Regions from separate parts of the Mesobacillus boroniphilus genome, predicted to be linked through region 2. Evidence: riboswitches for the same ligand, from Rfam matches in the RefSeq annotation. Region 2 holds a riboswitch; each other region holds the start of a gene.

Region 1 (4,216 bases), on a different contig from region 2:
ATCCTTGAAATCACGGATACGGATGTCCGCCAAATCACGGATCTCGAGGACTTCAAGGAATCTGCAGGAATACGCCGTCAGACGCACAAGAATGAAACAATCATTGATTTCAAGGCAGAGTTCCCATTCCTGCGCGACCATGAACTTGCACTGATTGATACACCAGGAGTCAATAGCAATAACTATGACAAGCACCCGTTGTACAATTACTTGAGATTTGCTGATAGTATGCTTTTCGTGCTCAATGCGAATGATCCTTTTACGGAAAAAGAAAGGGAAATCCTCTCGAAAATTTCAGAGTACTTCCCGGATCTGACTATACACTTCCTGCTGAACAAAATAGATGTGATATACAGTCAGCAGGAGGCAATAGATGTCTTTGACCAAACATGGGCTGAAATCAGCCAATACTATCCTGACTCAAAAATGTTTGCTTTCTCATCTAACTACGATAAAGGCAAGCAGCTAAAAGATTTCTCTGATTTCATTAGGACAAACAGAAGCACAGTCGACTTCGAGCAGGAACGCACCGCAAAACTTCAGTTCTTCGTCAGAAGGGCCATCACGTATTTGCTCGATAAGCGAATTGAAATCGAGAATAACCATATAGAATCAAACAGCTGGAATGAAGAAATGGTGGGTAAGCTTAACGGCGCGATCAACCAGTTGGGAGACATTGAAGAAGAAAAATCACGATCCATCCAGAAGTCATACCGTAAAATCAAGGATGAAACCCGTGCAGAAATCATTGAAAAGATACCGGAAATACTGCGAGGTTGCTCTGAATTGGTGACGGAGGAGAGCGATTTCGGAAAGATCCATACTGATATGGACGAAGAAATGAATAAGAGAATACAGGAATATCTCGATGGAACCGTATTGCCGAAATTCCATGATGATTTGAGAGGCTGGATTCAACTTTCGAAGGACGAATTTGACCAAAGCCAAAACTATTTGAATGAAATGGCTGAGGGCTTTAACTCCATTTATGGGGATGAGCGGATCAGCCTCGACTGTGATTTCAGGGTACTTGATGACTGGCGCCGTGATGCAGACCGGATGACGAACGGTGTCCACTATGAAAAGGTCAACATCATGAACCGCTCGACGCCACAGCAGTTCTTCCTAAAAAGTGCTGGCAAGCTTCTTGCTGTGCTGCCGCAAAACAATGCGATGCTTTATAACAGATACAAAACCTATCTCGAGACGGAAGATTATTATGAAATCGGCGTAACCATTGCGAAAAGATTTCTGCAGCAATTCGAGATTTTTGAAAAATCGATTGAACGCGATGTGAACCTGTTCTTCAAAGACCCATTCAACGTTCTTGAAGAAGCAGTAGAAGAAGCCAAGGCCGAAATCGAATTCGGAAAGATCGAACTTGAAAAAATGAGAATCAACCCAGAGCTTTACCGCGACCCATTGACACTGTACGAAGTGAAGCTCCGCCAGTTTGAATGGATGACCGCGGCAGGCAAGGAATAATCAAAAAAGGAAGATTCCGAATTAGGGTCTTCCTTTTTTTCTGGGTACTGAAAAATAATAAAATTAAATTTTCATAATATTATTGACAATATGAGTATAGGAGTTTAAAGTAAAATTTATCGATTTGCAACATTAACTTAATAAAGAAATTCTCTTATCAAGAGTGGCAGAGGGACTGGCCCTATGACGCCCAGCAACCGTTCCAACTGGAATTGGTGCTAAATCCTGCAAAACAATCATTTGTTTTGAAAGATAAGAGAGGAATCCGACCTTTGTATTCTACTGCGTTTGAAACCTCTCTTTTCTGGAGAGGTTTTTTTATTTTAGTTAACCAAGCAGATCAATCAAAGGGGGAAAGTCAGATGAAAAAAGGAATTAAAAAAGTATTTTTAGGTGCAGTTGCTTCCGCATTGCTGCTGACAGGCTGTGGCGGAGGAGATACAAAGACGGCTAGCGGTCCGGTGGAAGGAGTACCGGAGCGATTTGCCAAAGGTGAGGAAGTCAAAATTAAAGTCATTCGCAAGATTGGCGGAGATGACCATACTGCGCAATTTTTAGCCGGAGCGAAGGCTGAGGGTGAAGCGCTTGGCTTCAAGGTAGATGTCTTCACGGCGAATGGAGATACAGCCAAATTCCATGACGCGATTAATCAGGGGCTTCAGCAGGACTATGATGGTTTCATCATTTCCCATGGTGATGATGCAGCAACGGTAGAGGACGTAAAGAAATTAGTTGATAACGGCAAAAGCGTCGTGACCTTCGACTCAAATCCGGATTTGGCTCAGGTAGAAGGAGTCACACTTACATCCCAGGATGATGAAGCACTCGCAACGCAGGCATTAGAACAACTTGTGAAGGACCAAAATGGAGAAGCGAATATCGTCTACCTCTGGGTCGATGGCTTCCCGCCAATGGTTAGAAGAAATAAAGTTTACCAGGAAACCCTGAATGCGAATCCAGGAATCAAAGAGGTTGAAAGATTTGGAGTAGCGGCTGCAGATACAAGCGTCCAGACGCAAAACGCGGTGTCCGCTATGCTGAACAAGCATCCAAAAGGAGAAATTGATGCGATCTTCGCAACATGGGACGCTTTTGCAATTGGCGCGGCTCGTGCGATCAAGGAAGCTGGCCGAGAAGAAATCAAAATTTACGGAATTGATGTTTCCAATGCTGACTTGCAGGAAATCCAGGGAGAAGGCAGCCCATGGAAATACACCGCCGCTGTTGATCCTAAGCTTATCGGAGAAGTGAATATGAGATTGCTGGCGAAAAAGCTGGCCGGCGAAGAAACACCAGCAACATATGACCTTGAAGCATCACTGATTTCACAGGAAAAGCTGCAGCAATCAAAAAATCCGGTGAACATGGTGAATCTTGCTGAAATTATCGAAGGCTGGGGCAAGTCTGATGCATTTTTGGAAGATTGGATGGAAAAATTGAAGGAGCATTATAAAAAGTAACGTTATTTCTTCATAATGTGCCCCGAGTTTTAGACGTTGAGAATTATATTGGCGGTTTTCACAAATTAATTGGCGATAATCGAATTTTATTGGCGGCGTTCACATATTTATTGGCGATTTCAGGGGATTAATTGGCGAAAATCAAAATTTATTGGCGAACTGGAAATTTTCTGCGATTTTTTCCAGTCCAACAAAATCAAACCGGGCAGACACTCTCAAAATCGAAGAGAGTGTCTGCTTTGCAGATTGATAGGGAGGAGGAACCGGAATGGCAGTTAAGAGATTGGAGATGAAGAGCATCACGATTGACTTTCCGGGGGTGCGAGCGCTGAACGGTGTGGATTTCAACACGGCAACAGGAAGTATTCAGGCGTTGATTGGCGCGAATGGAGCGGGAAAATCGACGTTAATGAAGGTGCTTTCTGGTGCCCACGATCATTACACAGGGGAAATCCAGCTCGATGGCGAGAGTGTCGAAATCAGGACACCAGCTGATGCACAAAAACTCGGCATCCAGACGGTCTACCAGGAGGTTGATACAGCCATCATCCCATCGTTGACAGTGGCTGAAAATATCATGCTCAACCAAACGGTGCAGGCGATGGGCCAACAGCACTGGATGAATTGGAAGCAGCTTTTCAAAAAGGCCGAGTCGATCCTATCCAGCATGAACCTTCACATTCCTGTAAAAAAGCTTGCCGGGGAACTGACGCTTGCCGAAAAGCAGCTTGTCCTGATTGCCCGGGCAATTTCAAGTGAATGCTCCTTTTTAATTCTTGATGAACCAACAGCTCCTCTCAGTCATACTGAAACATCGGAATTGTTCCGGATTGTCAGGGACCTGGCTAAAAGGAATGTGGGCATCATCTTCATCTCCCATCGAATGCCGGAAATCTTTGAATTGTGCGATGAGCTGACGGTTATGCGAAATGGCGAGCTGGTGGTAAAAAGGAATATTCCTGAGGTCGACACCCACCAAGTGATTGAGTACATGCTCGGCCGGAAGCTGGAAGACCAATTCCCAGCAAAGTTCAGCACATTCGGAGAAACCCTTCTGGAGGTCGAAGGCTTATCAGATGGAGATAAAGTGAAAAATACTTCCCTCCATGTAAAAGCAGGGGAGATTGTCGGGCTTGCCGGCCTGGTCGGGGCAGGAAAGACAGAGCTGTGCAAAGCACTGTTTGGCGCGGGACCAACCAAGAGCGGGACCGTAAAGCTAAAAGGAAAAATCCTTAACCTAACGAGTCCTCATGCTGCAGTAAAAAGCGGTT
Region 2 (4,216 bases):
TCCGCCTTCCATTACAGCGACTCGATGGCAAATCTTCCTAATAACATGCATTTCATGAGTGATCAGGACAATCGTAAGACCCAGCCTCTTGTTGATGTCCACAAGAAGATCAAGGATTTGGTCAGTCGTCTGCGGATCAAGCGCTGAAGTTGCTTCATCCCCAAGAAGTACTTTAGGGTTATTAGCCAGAGCCCTGGCGATTCCAACCCTCTGCTTTTGACCGCCACTTAACTGTGAAGGATAGGCATCTCCCCGGCCCTCAAGACCTACAAGTGTGATTAATTCTTTTACCCGTTTCTCTCTCTCAGCCTTTGGCACTCCGGCAATTTCAAGCGGGAACGAGATATTCTCTGCTACTGTTCTTGACCAGAGCAGGTTGAAATGCTGGAAAATCATGCTGATTTCCTGGCGAGCCATACGCAGTTTCGCTCCCTTAATCTTTGAAACTTCCCTGCCAGCTACTACTACAGAGCCTGATGTCGGGATTTCCAAGCCATTCAGCATCCGGATCAAAGTACTTTTGCCGGCACCACTGTAGCCGATGACTCCATAAATTTCGCCTTCCTTGACTTCAAGGTTGACATCATCTACCGCCTTAACCTCTCCCTTGTTGGAAGGGTAAATCTTTCTGGCATTTTTTATCGTAATCAATTGACTCCCCCTCTTTGCAACCGAGTATTACACACTTATTAAAACCGTTAAATTTCCCTAAAAATAAGAAGGTTATCAATCTAGTTTCCCATTCCCTAACCGAAAAAATTCAAACTCAGCGAAAACGGGCAATAGTCTCTTATCCTAAACGGGAAGATTGTGCTCTTGTGGTAAAATCTTTTCGAACAAGCTTTTCGGCTATAACTTTTAAGCATTTTTTCGAAAAGGGCAAAATAAAAGCCTTCCTGCAAGTGAGCAGAAAGGCATAGTAATAGTGGATTCCTTTCTCTCATCTGCCAAAGCGATCTGCTTTGTGTGAATTGGCACCATTTCAGCAAGCAATGCTTACTGACGGTTGCCGGGTTTCATAGGGCACTTCCCTCCACCTCTCTTGATAAGAGCACGCTATTAAATTATCTAATCGGTTTTAAGTTACGAGTGTGATTGTAGCACGTAGTAAAAAAGAGTGTCAATAAAAATTATTTTTAAATATTTTTTAGGATATTATGGATATTTAAGCCCTTGCCGGGATTCCTGGCACACCGGTCGCCTTTTCGATTGCCTGCTCCAGGTCTTCAATTATATCCTCGACATTTTCAATCCCAACGGAAAGTCGGATTAAATCTTCAGGTACTCCCGCTGCTTTAAGACCGTCTGAATCTAGCTGCTGGTGTGTTGTGCTTGCTGGGTGGATGATCAGGCTTTTTGCATCACCAACATTCGCAAGGTGGGACCATAATTCTAATGAGTTTATCAGTTTTGCCCCGGCTTCCCTGCCACCTTCGATTCCAAATATGACAACTGCTCCGGCTCCCTTCGGAAGATATCGATCAGCGAGTTTTTTATCAGGATGGGATTCATGCCCCGGATAACTGACCCAGGTAACAGCAGGATGCGATTCAAGGTATTCTACGATTTTACATGTATTCACAACATGTTCCTTCATCCGTACATGCAAAGTTTCTACCCCAAGATTGAATTGGAATGCACTCTGAGGACTGATCGCCGGTCCAAGGTCACGTAAAAGCTGGACTCTTGCCTTAACGATATATGCGGCAGCTCCGATTGCCTCACTATACACAATGTTATGGTAGCTGGAGTCCGGCTCATTGAAGCCTGGGAATTTAGGAGACTTCCAATCGAACTTCCCTCCATCCACAATGATCCCGCCCATGACAGTGCCATTTCCTAATAGCCATTTGGTTGCCGAGTGGATGACGATATCTGCGCCATGTTCAATTGGCCGGCAAAGATATGGTGTTGCAAATGTGTTATCGATAACCAGCGGAACACCAGCTTCGTGGGCAACTTCCGCAACAGCTTCAATATCCAGGACCCTGAGACTTGGATTGCCGATTGTTTCTGCATAGACTGCTTTTGTTTTCGGAGTGATTGCCCTTCTAAAATTGTCAGGGTCAGTTGAATCGACTAGATGAACTTTTATTCCGTACTTAGGCAGGGTTACAGCAAATAGATTGTAAGTACCTCCATATAGATTAGAAGCAGCGACAATCTCATCACCCGCATGCGCAATGTTCAGGATGGCCATCGTGATGGCAGACATCCCGCTTGATAATGCGAGAGCACCTATACCACCCTCAAGCAATGCCACTTTTTCTTCCAGGGCAGTAACTGTCGGATTATGTATCCGTGAGTAAATGTAGCCCGGTTCTTTAAGCGCGAATAAATCTGCTGCATGCTCTGTATTTTGAAATTGGAACGCATTGCTCGAATAAATGGGAACTGCCCTTGCACCGGTTACTGGGTCGGGTGCCTGGCCACCATGTACCCCTAGTGTTTCAATTCTGTAATTTTTTTGCCCATTAGCCATCTTCATCTCTCCAATCTAAATAATTTATCTGGAAAAATTGATACAAAAAACCCTCTTCCTAAGAAGAGGGTCATTTATCATCTCTCCTTATCTTTTCAGAGCAAAAACTCTGCTGGAATTAGCACCGTGTTTCACAACCGGTTGCCGGGCTTCATGGGGCCAGTCCCTCCGCCTCTCTGGATAAGAATATTCAATTTCGTTTTTACTGCGTTAAAGTGATAATATCACGTCCCAAATTAACAGTCAATATATTTAGACTATTCAGATAAAATTTTATACAGGAAGTGGTCTTGCAAGATAAAATAACGATTCCAGCACCAATTGGGCTCGAAAAGGACAATCGATTGTAAAGTAATTCATTTTTACTCCCTGCCGCAGTTTAAGATCTCCATTAAATAATTGCTCTAAATGTGCATCCCTTCCTGAAATCTTTGCATTGGTTCCTGTATCTATCCAGGTTTCGCAGCAATCCACCTTGCCATCCCTGAAAAACAAGTAGTATGTGTCACTCTCTGCTACTATTTTTAAGTTTAAGTCTAGTTTATCTACCAGTTGAAGAACATGCTCTTTGTTCGGAATTTCATTCACAAACCTGTCAATTATTTCTCGCATTCCGATCAACTCCCTTATATTAAATATTCCTTGCCATTTGGGAAAAACCTGTTGGAATCCTTCGACAAATAATTCGCTAATAATGGAATTTGCATTGTGAATAACGTAAAAAAGACAATACCGTTTTATATTTCGGCATTGTCTTTCATTTCCCGAGAAATATATCCAAAGAAATACAGTAATCAAGCTGGTTTTGTATTCACCATGCCGGAATTTGGCTTATCCATCGTTTTGAAAACTATGAAGAAATAAGAGGATCCTACTAAATATAAACCTGCAGTAATGGTAAATACAGTCGCGTATCCCCAATATGAACCGTACTTCAGGACGATTCCAGTCGACACCGGTCCCATAACTGCCCAACCGAGATTAAAAACCATTTGATTTACAGAGTTGGCCAAACCTTTCATGGAATCATCAACCTTCGACATCATTAACGACATCTGGATCGGATTGCCGGCGTTCATAAGTGCCTGTCGAAACAAAAATCCTAGAGCAGCCAGCCAAAAATTCTGTGTATACGCTGTCAGCAACAGAAACGGCAGCGAGAGCATTTGCAAAACAACTACTGCTTTCACTTCACCAAGTCTGCGTACGACCATAGGCCCGATAATCATTGCTACAGCAGTGGCACCCTGCCCAAGTGAAATAACCAAACCAATCAATGAATTGGAAGCCATGAACCGGTCTGCAAAATAAAGGTTCAAATACGGAATGACCAAACCTGCGCCGAAGCCTATCATCAATTGCGCTACAGCAAACAGCAGAATGATTTTGAAGCTGACTTTGTGGGGAATGCCCTTAGTTTTTTCTTTTATATCGCTAACCGATATAAGAGATGGCCGATTTTCATTCAAGCTCATAATCGGGATAAGAGCAGCTATAAATAGACCCGAACCAATGATCAATGTGTACCGAATACTCTCCAATTCAGGAACGGCCATAGAAAATAAATCTGTAAGAATTCCGCCTAAAAGGCTTCCCACCACGTTTGCGGCAGTCATCGCAGCGAAATGAATACTGAATAGGTGCACTCTTTGTTCGGGCTTAGAATTTTCCGCAAGCCAGGGAATAATCGAAACCTGAATGAATGCTGACGCCAGTCCGGTCCCGAACGCAAAC
Region 3 (4,216 bases), on a different contig from region 2:
AGAAACGGTGCGCTTTTTGCTGACAAGGATGGCGATGATTTCAGTTCCGTCCAGTGCGCCACCTGCTCGGATGACCAAACCGACACCCGTTCCAAGGATAACCGCGCCGATGATGGTTGCTAAAAATAAATCATCCGTCACAGCGTCAAAGTGATGTAAATAAGCAGTCGAGATGGATAAAATAATGACTCCATATAAGGTGCGAAGCGTGAATTTCAGGCCCATTCTCCGATACCCGATATAAAGGAAAGGCAGGTTAAACACAATAAGGAATATACTCATCGAGATATTAGTCAGTTCCGCGGCGATAATCGAAAGCCCGATGACCCCGCCGTCAAGGATCGCGTTAGGAACGAGGAACATATCAAGCCCGAATGCCGCGATAATTGCCCCGAGAGTTATCGTCACAAGCTGTGTTATCTCTTTGATCACTCTTTTTTTCTTCGTTGCAGCCACTAAATATCAAACCCTTTTCTATTAAAAATATCTTCTATGAATTAGTAATGTATGTACTATACTTATTGTATCAAACTTTAAAGTGTATCTGGTATTTTTACATTATATATCCATGATTAGTAAAACCGGTAATTGGGGTAATGAGAAGGGGAAGTTAATTGAAATTACGGAGGGGCTATTTTGGCTAACAATACTCAGTTTAAACATAGATCAAATAATCAACAGTCAGGTTCCAAAAACAAGAAGAATCATCAGACTGGTAACAATAAGAAAAAGTCATATATGAGAACTAACCCTAAGCCGCAGGAAAAAGAGGAAAACAGGTTGAAGCGTGTTAGTGAAAAAAATCAAACGCATGATGGCAATAAAGGAAGCGAAAATGGAAAGTCACCGAATCAATCTAACAGCGGTAATGGTAACTCATCTTCCATGCAGGCTGATAACGGTAATGGCAAACCATCCTCCAATCAATCCAAAAACAGCAACGGGAAAAAGCGTGCCTATGAGAGTGGTAGGAATTCATCGAATCAAAATCCCGATTCAGGAGCTAAAGCTTCAGGAGACCATGAGGTGAAGCATAAGGAGCAGTCCGGAAAATTCGAAACGGCATTTAACAGAATTCATAAAGCGTTGAAGGAAATGGTGAAGGGGACGGACAGCGATGCATTTGTCGAGCTTCTGTACTCCGGCTATAAAAATCATTCATTAGTACGTAAATATAAAAGTGAGCTGCACCAGTTTGCAAAGCTTCGCAATGCGATTGTCCATGAGCGGGTGAACGCTGATTATTATATTGCCGAGCCGCATATTGAGGTGGTCGAACGGATTGAGGAGATTGCCAGGGAGTTTGAGAAACCTCAGACAGCTTTGTCGATCGCGACCTGCCCTGTGTTTTACTATTATGAGGATGCCTATCTTAAAGATGTTCTAAAGGTAATTAATAAGTTTGATTTTACAAGATTCCCTGTTTATGACAAGGATGATAAGTATATTGCCTTACTGACTTCCACGGAGATCATCCAGTGGATGGCGAAGCATTTTTCCGACAGTGTGGTGCATTTCGAGGATGTCCGTGTCAAAGAACTGTTGACGAAGGGGAAAAATTATTTTGTGACCTTTGTTGATGAGGATGCATCCTTGTATCATATTGAAGAATTGTTCGAGCGTTACCATACAAGAGGCAAGAAGCTGCAGGCAGTCATCATCACGGAAACGGGTGACCGCCATGGGAAGCCAATTGGCGTAATAACGCCGTGGGACTTGCTTGACAGTGACCCGGAAGATTGAGTTTCCGGTCTGGTAACTGTCATTGACGAGCTGCCAGTGGTGCTGGTATACTGCAGCTATTAAAAACTATTTTCAGAACCGAAATAACTCTTATCCAGAGCGGCGGAGGGACAGGCCCTGTGAACCCCGGCAACCTTCATATTCAAAATGAAAGGTGCTAAATCCTGAAGATGCAGTCTGAAGATAAGAGAGGCTGATTGAACAGAAACCTCTCCTAATTGGGAGAGGTTTTTATTATAGGCTTTTTTCGTGGTTTTGCATCCACATTCGGAAAAAGCCTTACTATTATAAAAGCAGGTGAGCATATGGAAAAAAGATTTGAAACGGAAGTACTGCATTCAATACATAACAAGCCAAAGGGGATTAAAAGCAAGGCGACACCGATTTATCAGACGTCGGCATTTACCTTTAATGACCTTGATGAGCTTGAGGGCTTTTATCAGGGAGAAGGAAATTACTTGTATTCAAGGGTAGGAAATCCGAATACAGATGAACTTGGTCAATCCGTTGCGGCGCTTGAGTACGCGGAAGATGGGGTAGCGGCTTCCTCAGGTTTAGCTGCCATCTTAGCAGGTGTCCTAGCAGTAGTGAAGAATGGTGATCATATCGTTGCGGCTGATGATGTATATGGAGGGAGTTTCCATATGCTGAAAGCCGAGCTTGAACGCTTTGGAGTCGAAACGACATTTGTATCTTTTTCCGAGTTGGACAGAGTCGAACAGGCGATCAAACCCAATACGAAGCTTCTTTACACCGAATCAATCACGAATCCGCTCCTCCGTGTTGAAAAATTGGAGGAAGTCATTGAGCTGGCAAAGAGAAAAAGTCTTACTGTATTAGTTGATAATACTTTCGCTACACCACTGCATGTCCGCCCGTTTTTACTCGGAGCCGACCTGGTCGTCCACAGCGCGACGAAATACATTGGAGGTCACAGTGATGTCACTTCAGGTGTCGTCGTTGGCAAAAAGGAACTGATTGCAGAAGCGCGTGCAAGAATCGTGAATCTTGGTGCGAACCTTAGTCCGTTTGAAGCGTGGCTGACTTGCAGGGGCTTGAAGACTCTCGCGTTAAGGATGAAGGCTCAATCGGAGAATGCCAGGTTGCTGGCTGACGGTTTGAGTGAACATCAGAATGTCGCAAAGGTTTACTATCCATTTGCTGAAGGTGAAAAAGGCTTCGGTGCCATCGTGACGGTTGAACTGGCAGAACACGTGGATACAGACCAGTTTTTCAAATCGCTTGGATGGATAAAAATTGTCCCAACACTTGCGGGAGTAGAAACGACTGTCTCTCATCCACTGAAAACCTCCCATCGCGCACTGCCTCCAGAGGCTCAAGCAGAGCTTGGCATTACGTATCGATTAGTCAGGATTTCCGTTGGGATCGAAAACCCAGCTGATATTATCGAACAATTTGTGACGGCGCTGGAAAACTCGTGAGAAAGATGGGGGAAGGGGTTAATAATATTTCAATCATTCCGATATTATAGGAAGAATATACTAGTACCCCTAAGAGTTTGTTGAAGGTTAAAAGGAGCGGGCAGGATGCGCAGACTTGTTAATATTTCGTTAAAGACTAAGGTTTTTTCATTTTTCGGCATGTTATTTTTCGTATATGCAATATCAACAGTTTATAATTTTTATTTGTTGAATCATTATAAAGATAGCTCTGGCACATCCGAATTAGTGTCAAAGAGTTTGTATTCAACTACTATTGCTGGAACACTTATATCAATTGGCTGCATTGTTTTTATATTGATCCTTTTTCAGAACGTTTTCCGGCCAATTGATCGTTTAACGGATGCCACCAAGAAAATGGTTAATGGCGATCTATCGATACAGATTGAAAGCGGAACTATGGATGAAATGGGTATGCTCACATCCCATTTCAATGAAATGATTGAAAAGTTACGTGTTCTTGTTTCGCAAAGCCAAAGTAACACCGGATTGATTCTTGATTCAGCCATTAAGCTTTATGAAAGTTCTCATGAGCATGAAAAAGAGAGCGATAGAATCAATTCTTCCATTATGCAAATCTCTGCTGGGGCCGAGCGGCAACAAGAGCAATATACTTATCTGAATGAAATTGCTGAAAATATGGAAGACAGGATCAAAGAAATTGCAGAACTGGCCAATGCCATTGATGCAATGTCCTCGGCCAACGTCGCAAAAAGCGGAGTGGGCATGGAGTTAATTGGTCAAACGAGTGCACAAATTGAACATATGAACCATATCACCAGCGAGGCTGCTGTTAATGCGGAAAAATTAGCTGAAAAAACGAATGAAATTGATCAAATCGTCAGCATTATCTCTGGCATCTCTAATCAAACGAATCTTTTAGCATTGAATGCGGCAATCGAGGCAGCCCGGGCTGGGGAACAGGGAAAAGGATTCGCTGTTGTGGCCGGCGAAGTCAGGGCTCTGGCTGAACAATCTCTTCAAGCATCTAAACAAATCCAGAGTGTAATTGA

The links. Region 2 has a riboswitch for S-adenosylmethionine ahead of DYI25_RS16125 (O-acetylhomoserine aminocarboxypropyltransferase/cysteine synthase family protein). Riboswitches for the same ligand answer to the same signal wherever they lie in the genome.
Region 1: it holds a riboswitch for S-adenosylmethionine, as region 2 does, so the genes downstream of both, DYI25_RS20445 (sugar ABC transporter substrate-binding protein) here and DYI25_RS16125 (O-acetylhomoserine aminocarboxypropyltransferase/cysteine synthase family protein) in region 2, are expected to answer to the same signal.
Region 3: it holds a riboswitch for S-adenosylmethionine, as region 2 does, so the genes downstream of both, DYI25_RS19530 (trans-sulfuration enzyme family protein) here and DYI25_RS16125 (O-acetylhomoserine aminocarboxypropyltransferase/cysteine synthase family protein) in region 2, are expected to answer to the same signal.

Annotation. Positions count from the first base shown of each region.
Region 1 is NZ_QTKX01000003.1:635,313-639,528, forward strand. It holds gene DYI25_RS20440 (dynamin family protein) at 1-1,485, shown strand, start outside; SAM riboswitch class I at 1,637-1,744, shown strand; gene DYI25_RS20445 (sugar ABC transporter substrate-binding protein) at 1,848-2,945, shown strand; gene DYI25_RS20450 (sugar ABC transporter ATP-binding protein) at 3,214-4,216, shown strand, end outside.
Region 2 is NZ_QTKX01000002.1:672,830-677,045, reverse strand. It holds gene DYI25_RS16130 (methionine ABC transporter ATP-binding protein) at 1-651, opposite strand, end outside; SAM riboswitch class I at 938-1,052, opposite strand; gene DYI25_RS16125 (O-acetylhomoserine aminocarboxypropyltransferase/cysteine synthase family protein) at 1,166-2,482, opposite strand; SAM riboswitch class I at 2,567-2,669, opposite strand; gene DYI25_RS16120 (hypothetical protein) at 2,756-3,094, opposite strand; gene DYI25_RS16115 (MFS transporter) at 3,277-4,216, opposite strand, start outside.
Region 3 is NZ_QTKX01000003.1:450,342-454,557, forward strand. It holds gene DYI25_RS19520 (YitT family protein) at 1-456, opposite strand, end outside; gene DYI25_RS19525 (CBS domain-containing protein) at 637-1,743, shown strand; SAM riboswitch class I at 1,831-1,933, shown strand; gene DYI25_RS19530 (trans-sulfuration enzyme family protein) at 2,049-3,185, shown strand; gene DYI25_RS19535 (methyl-accepting chemotaxis protein) at 3,291-4,216, shown strand, end outside.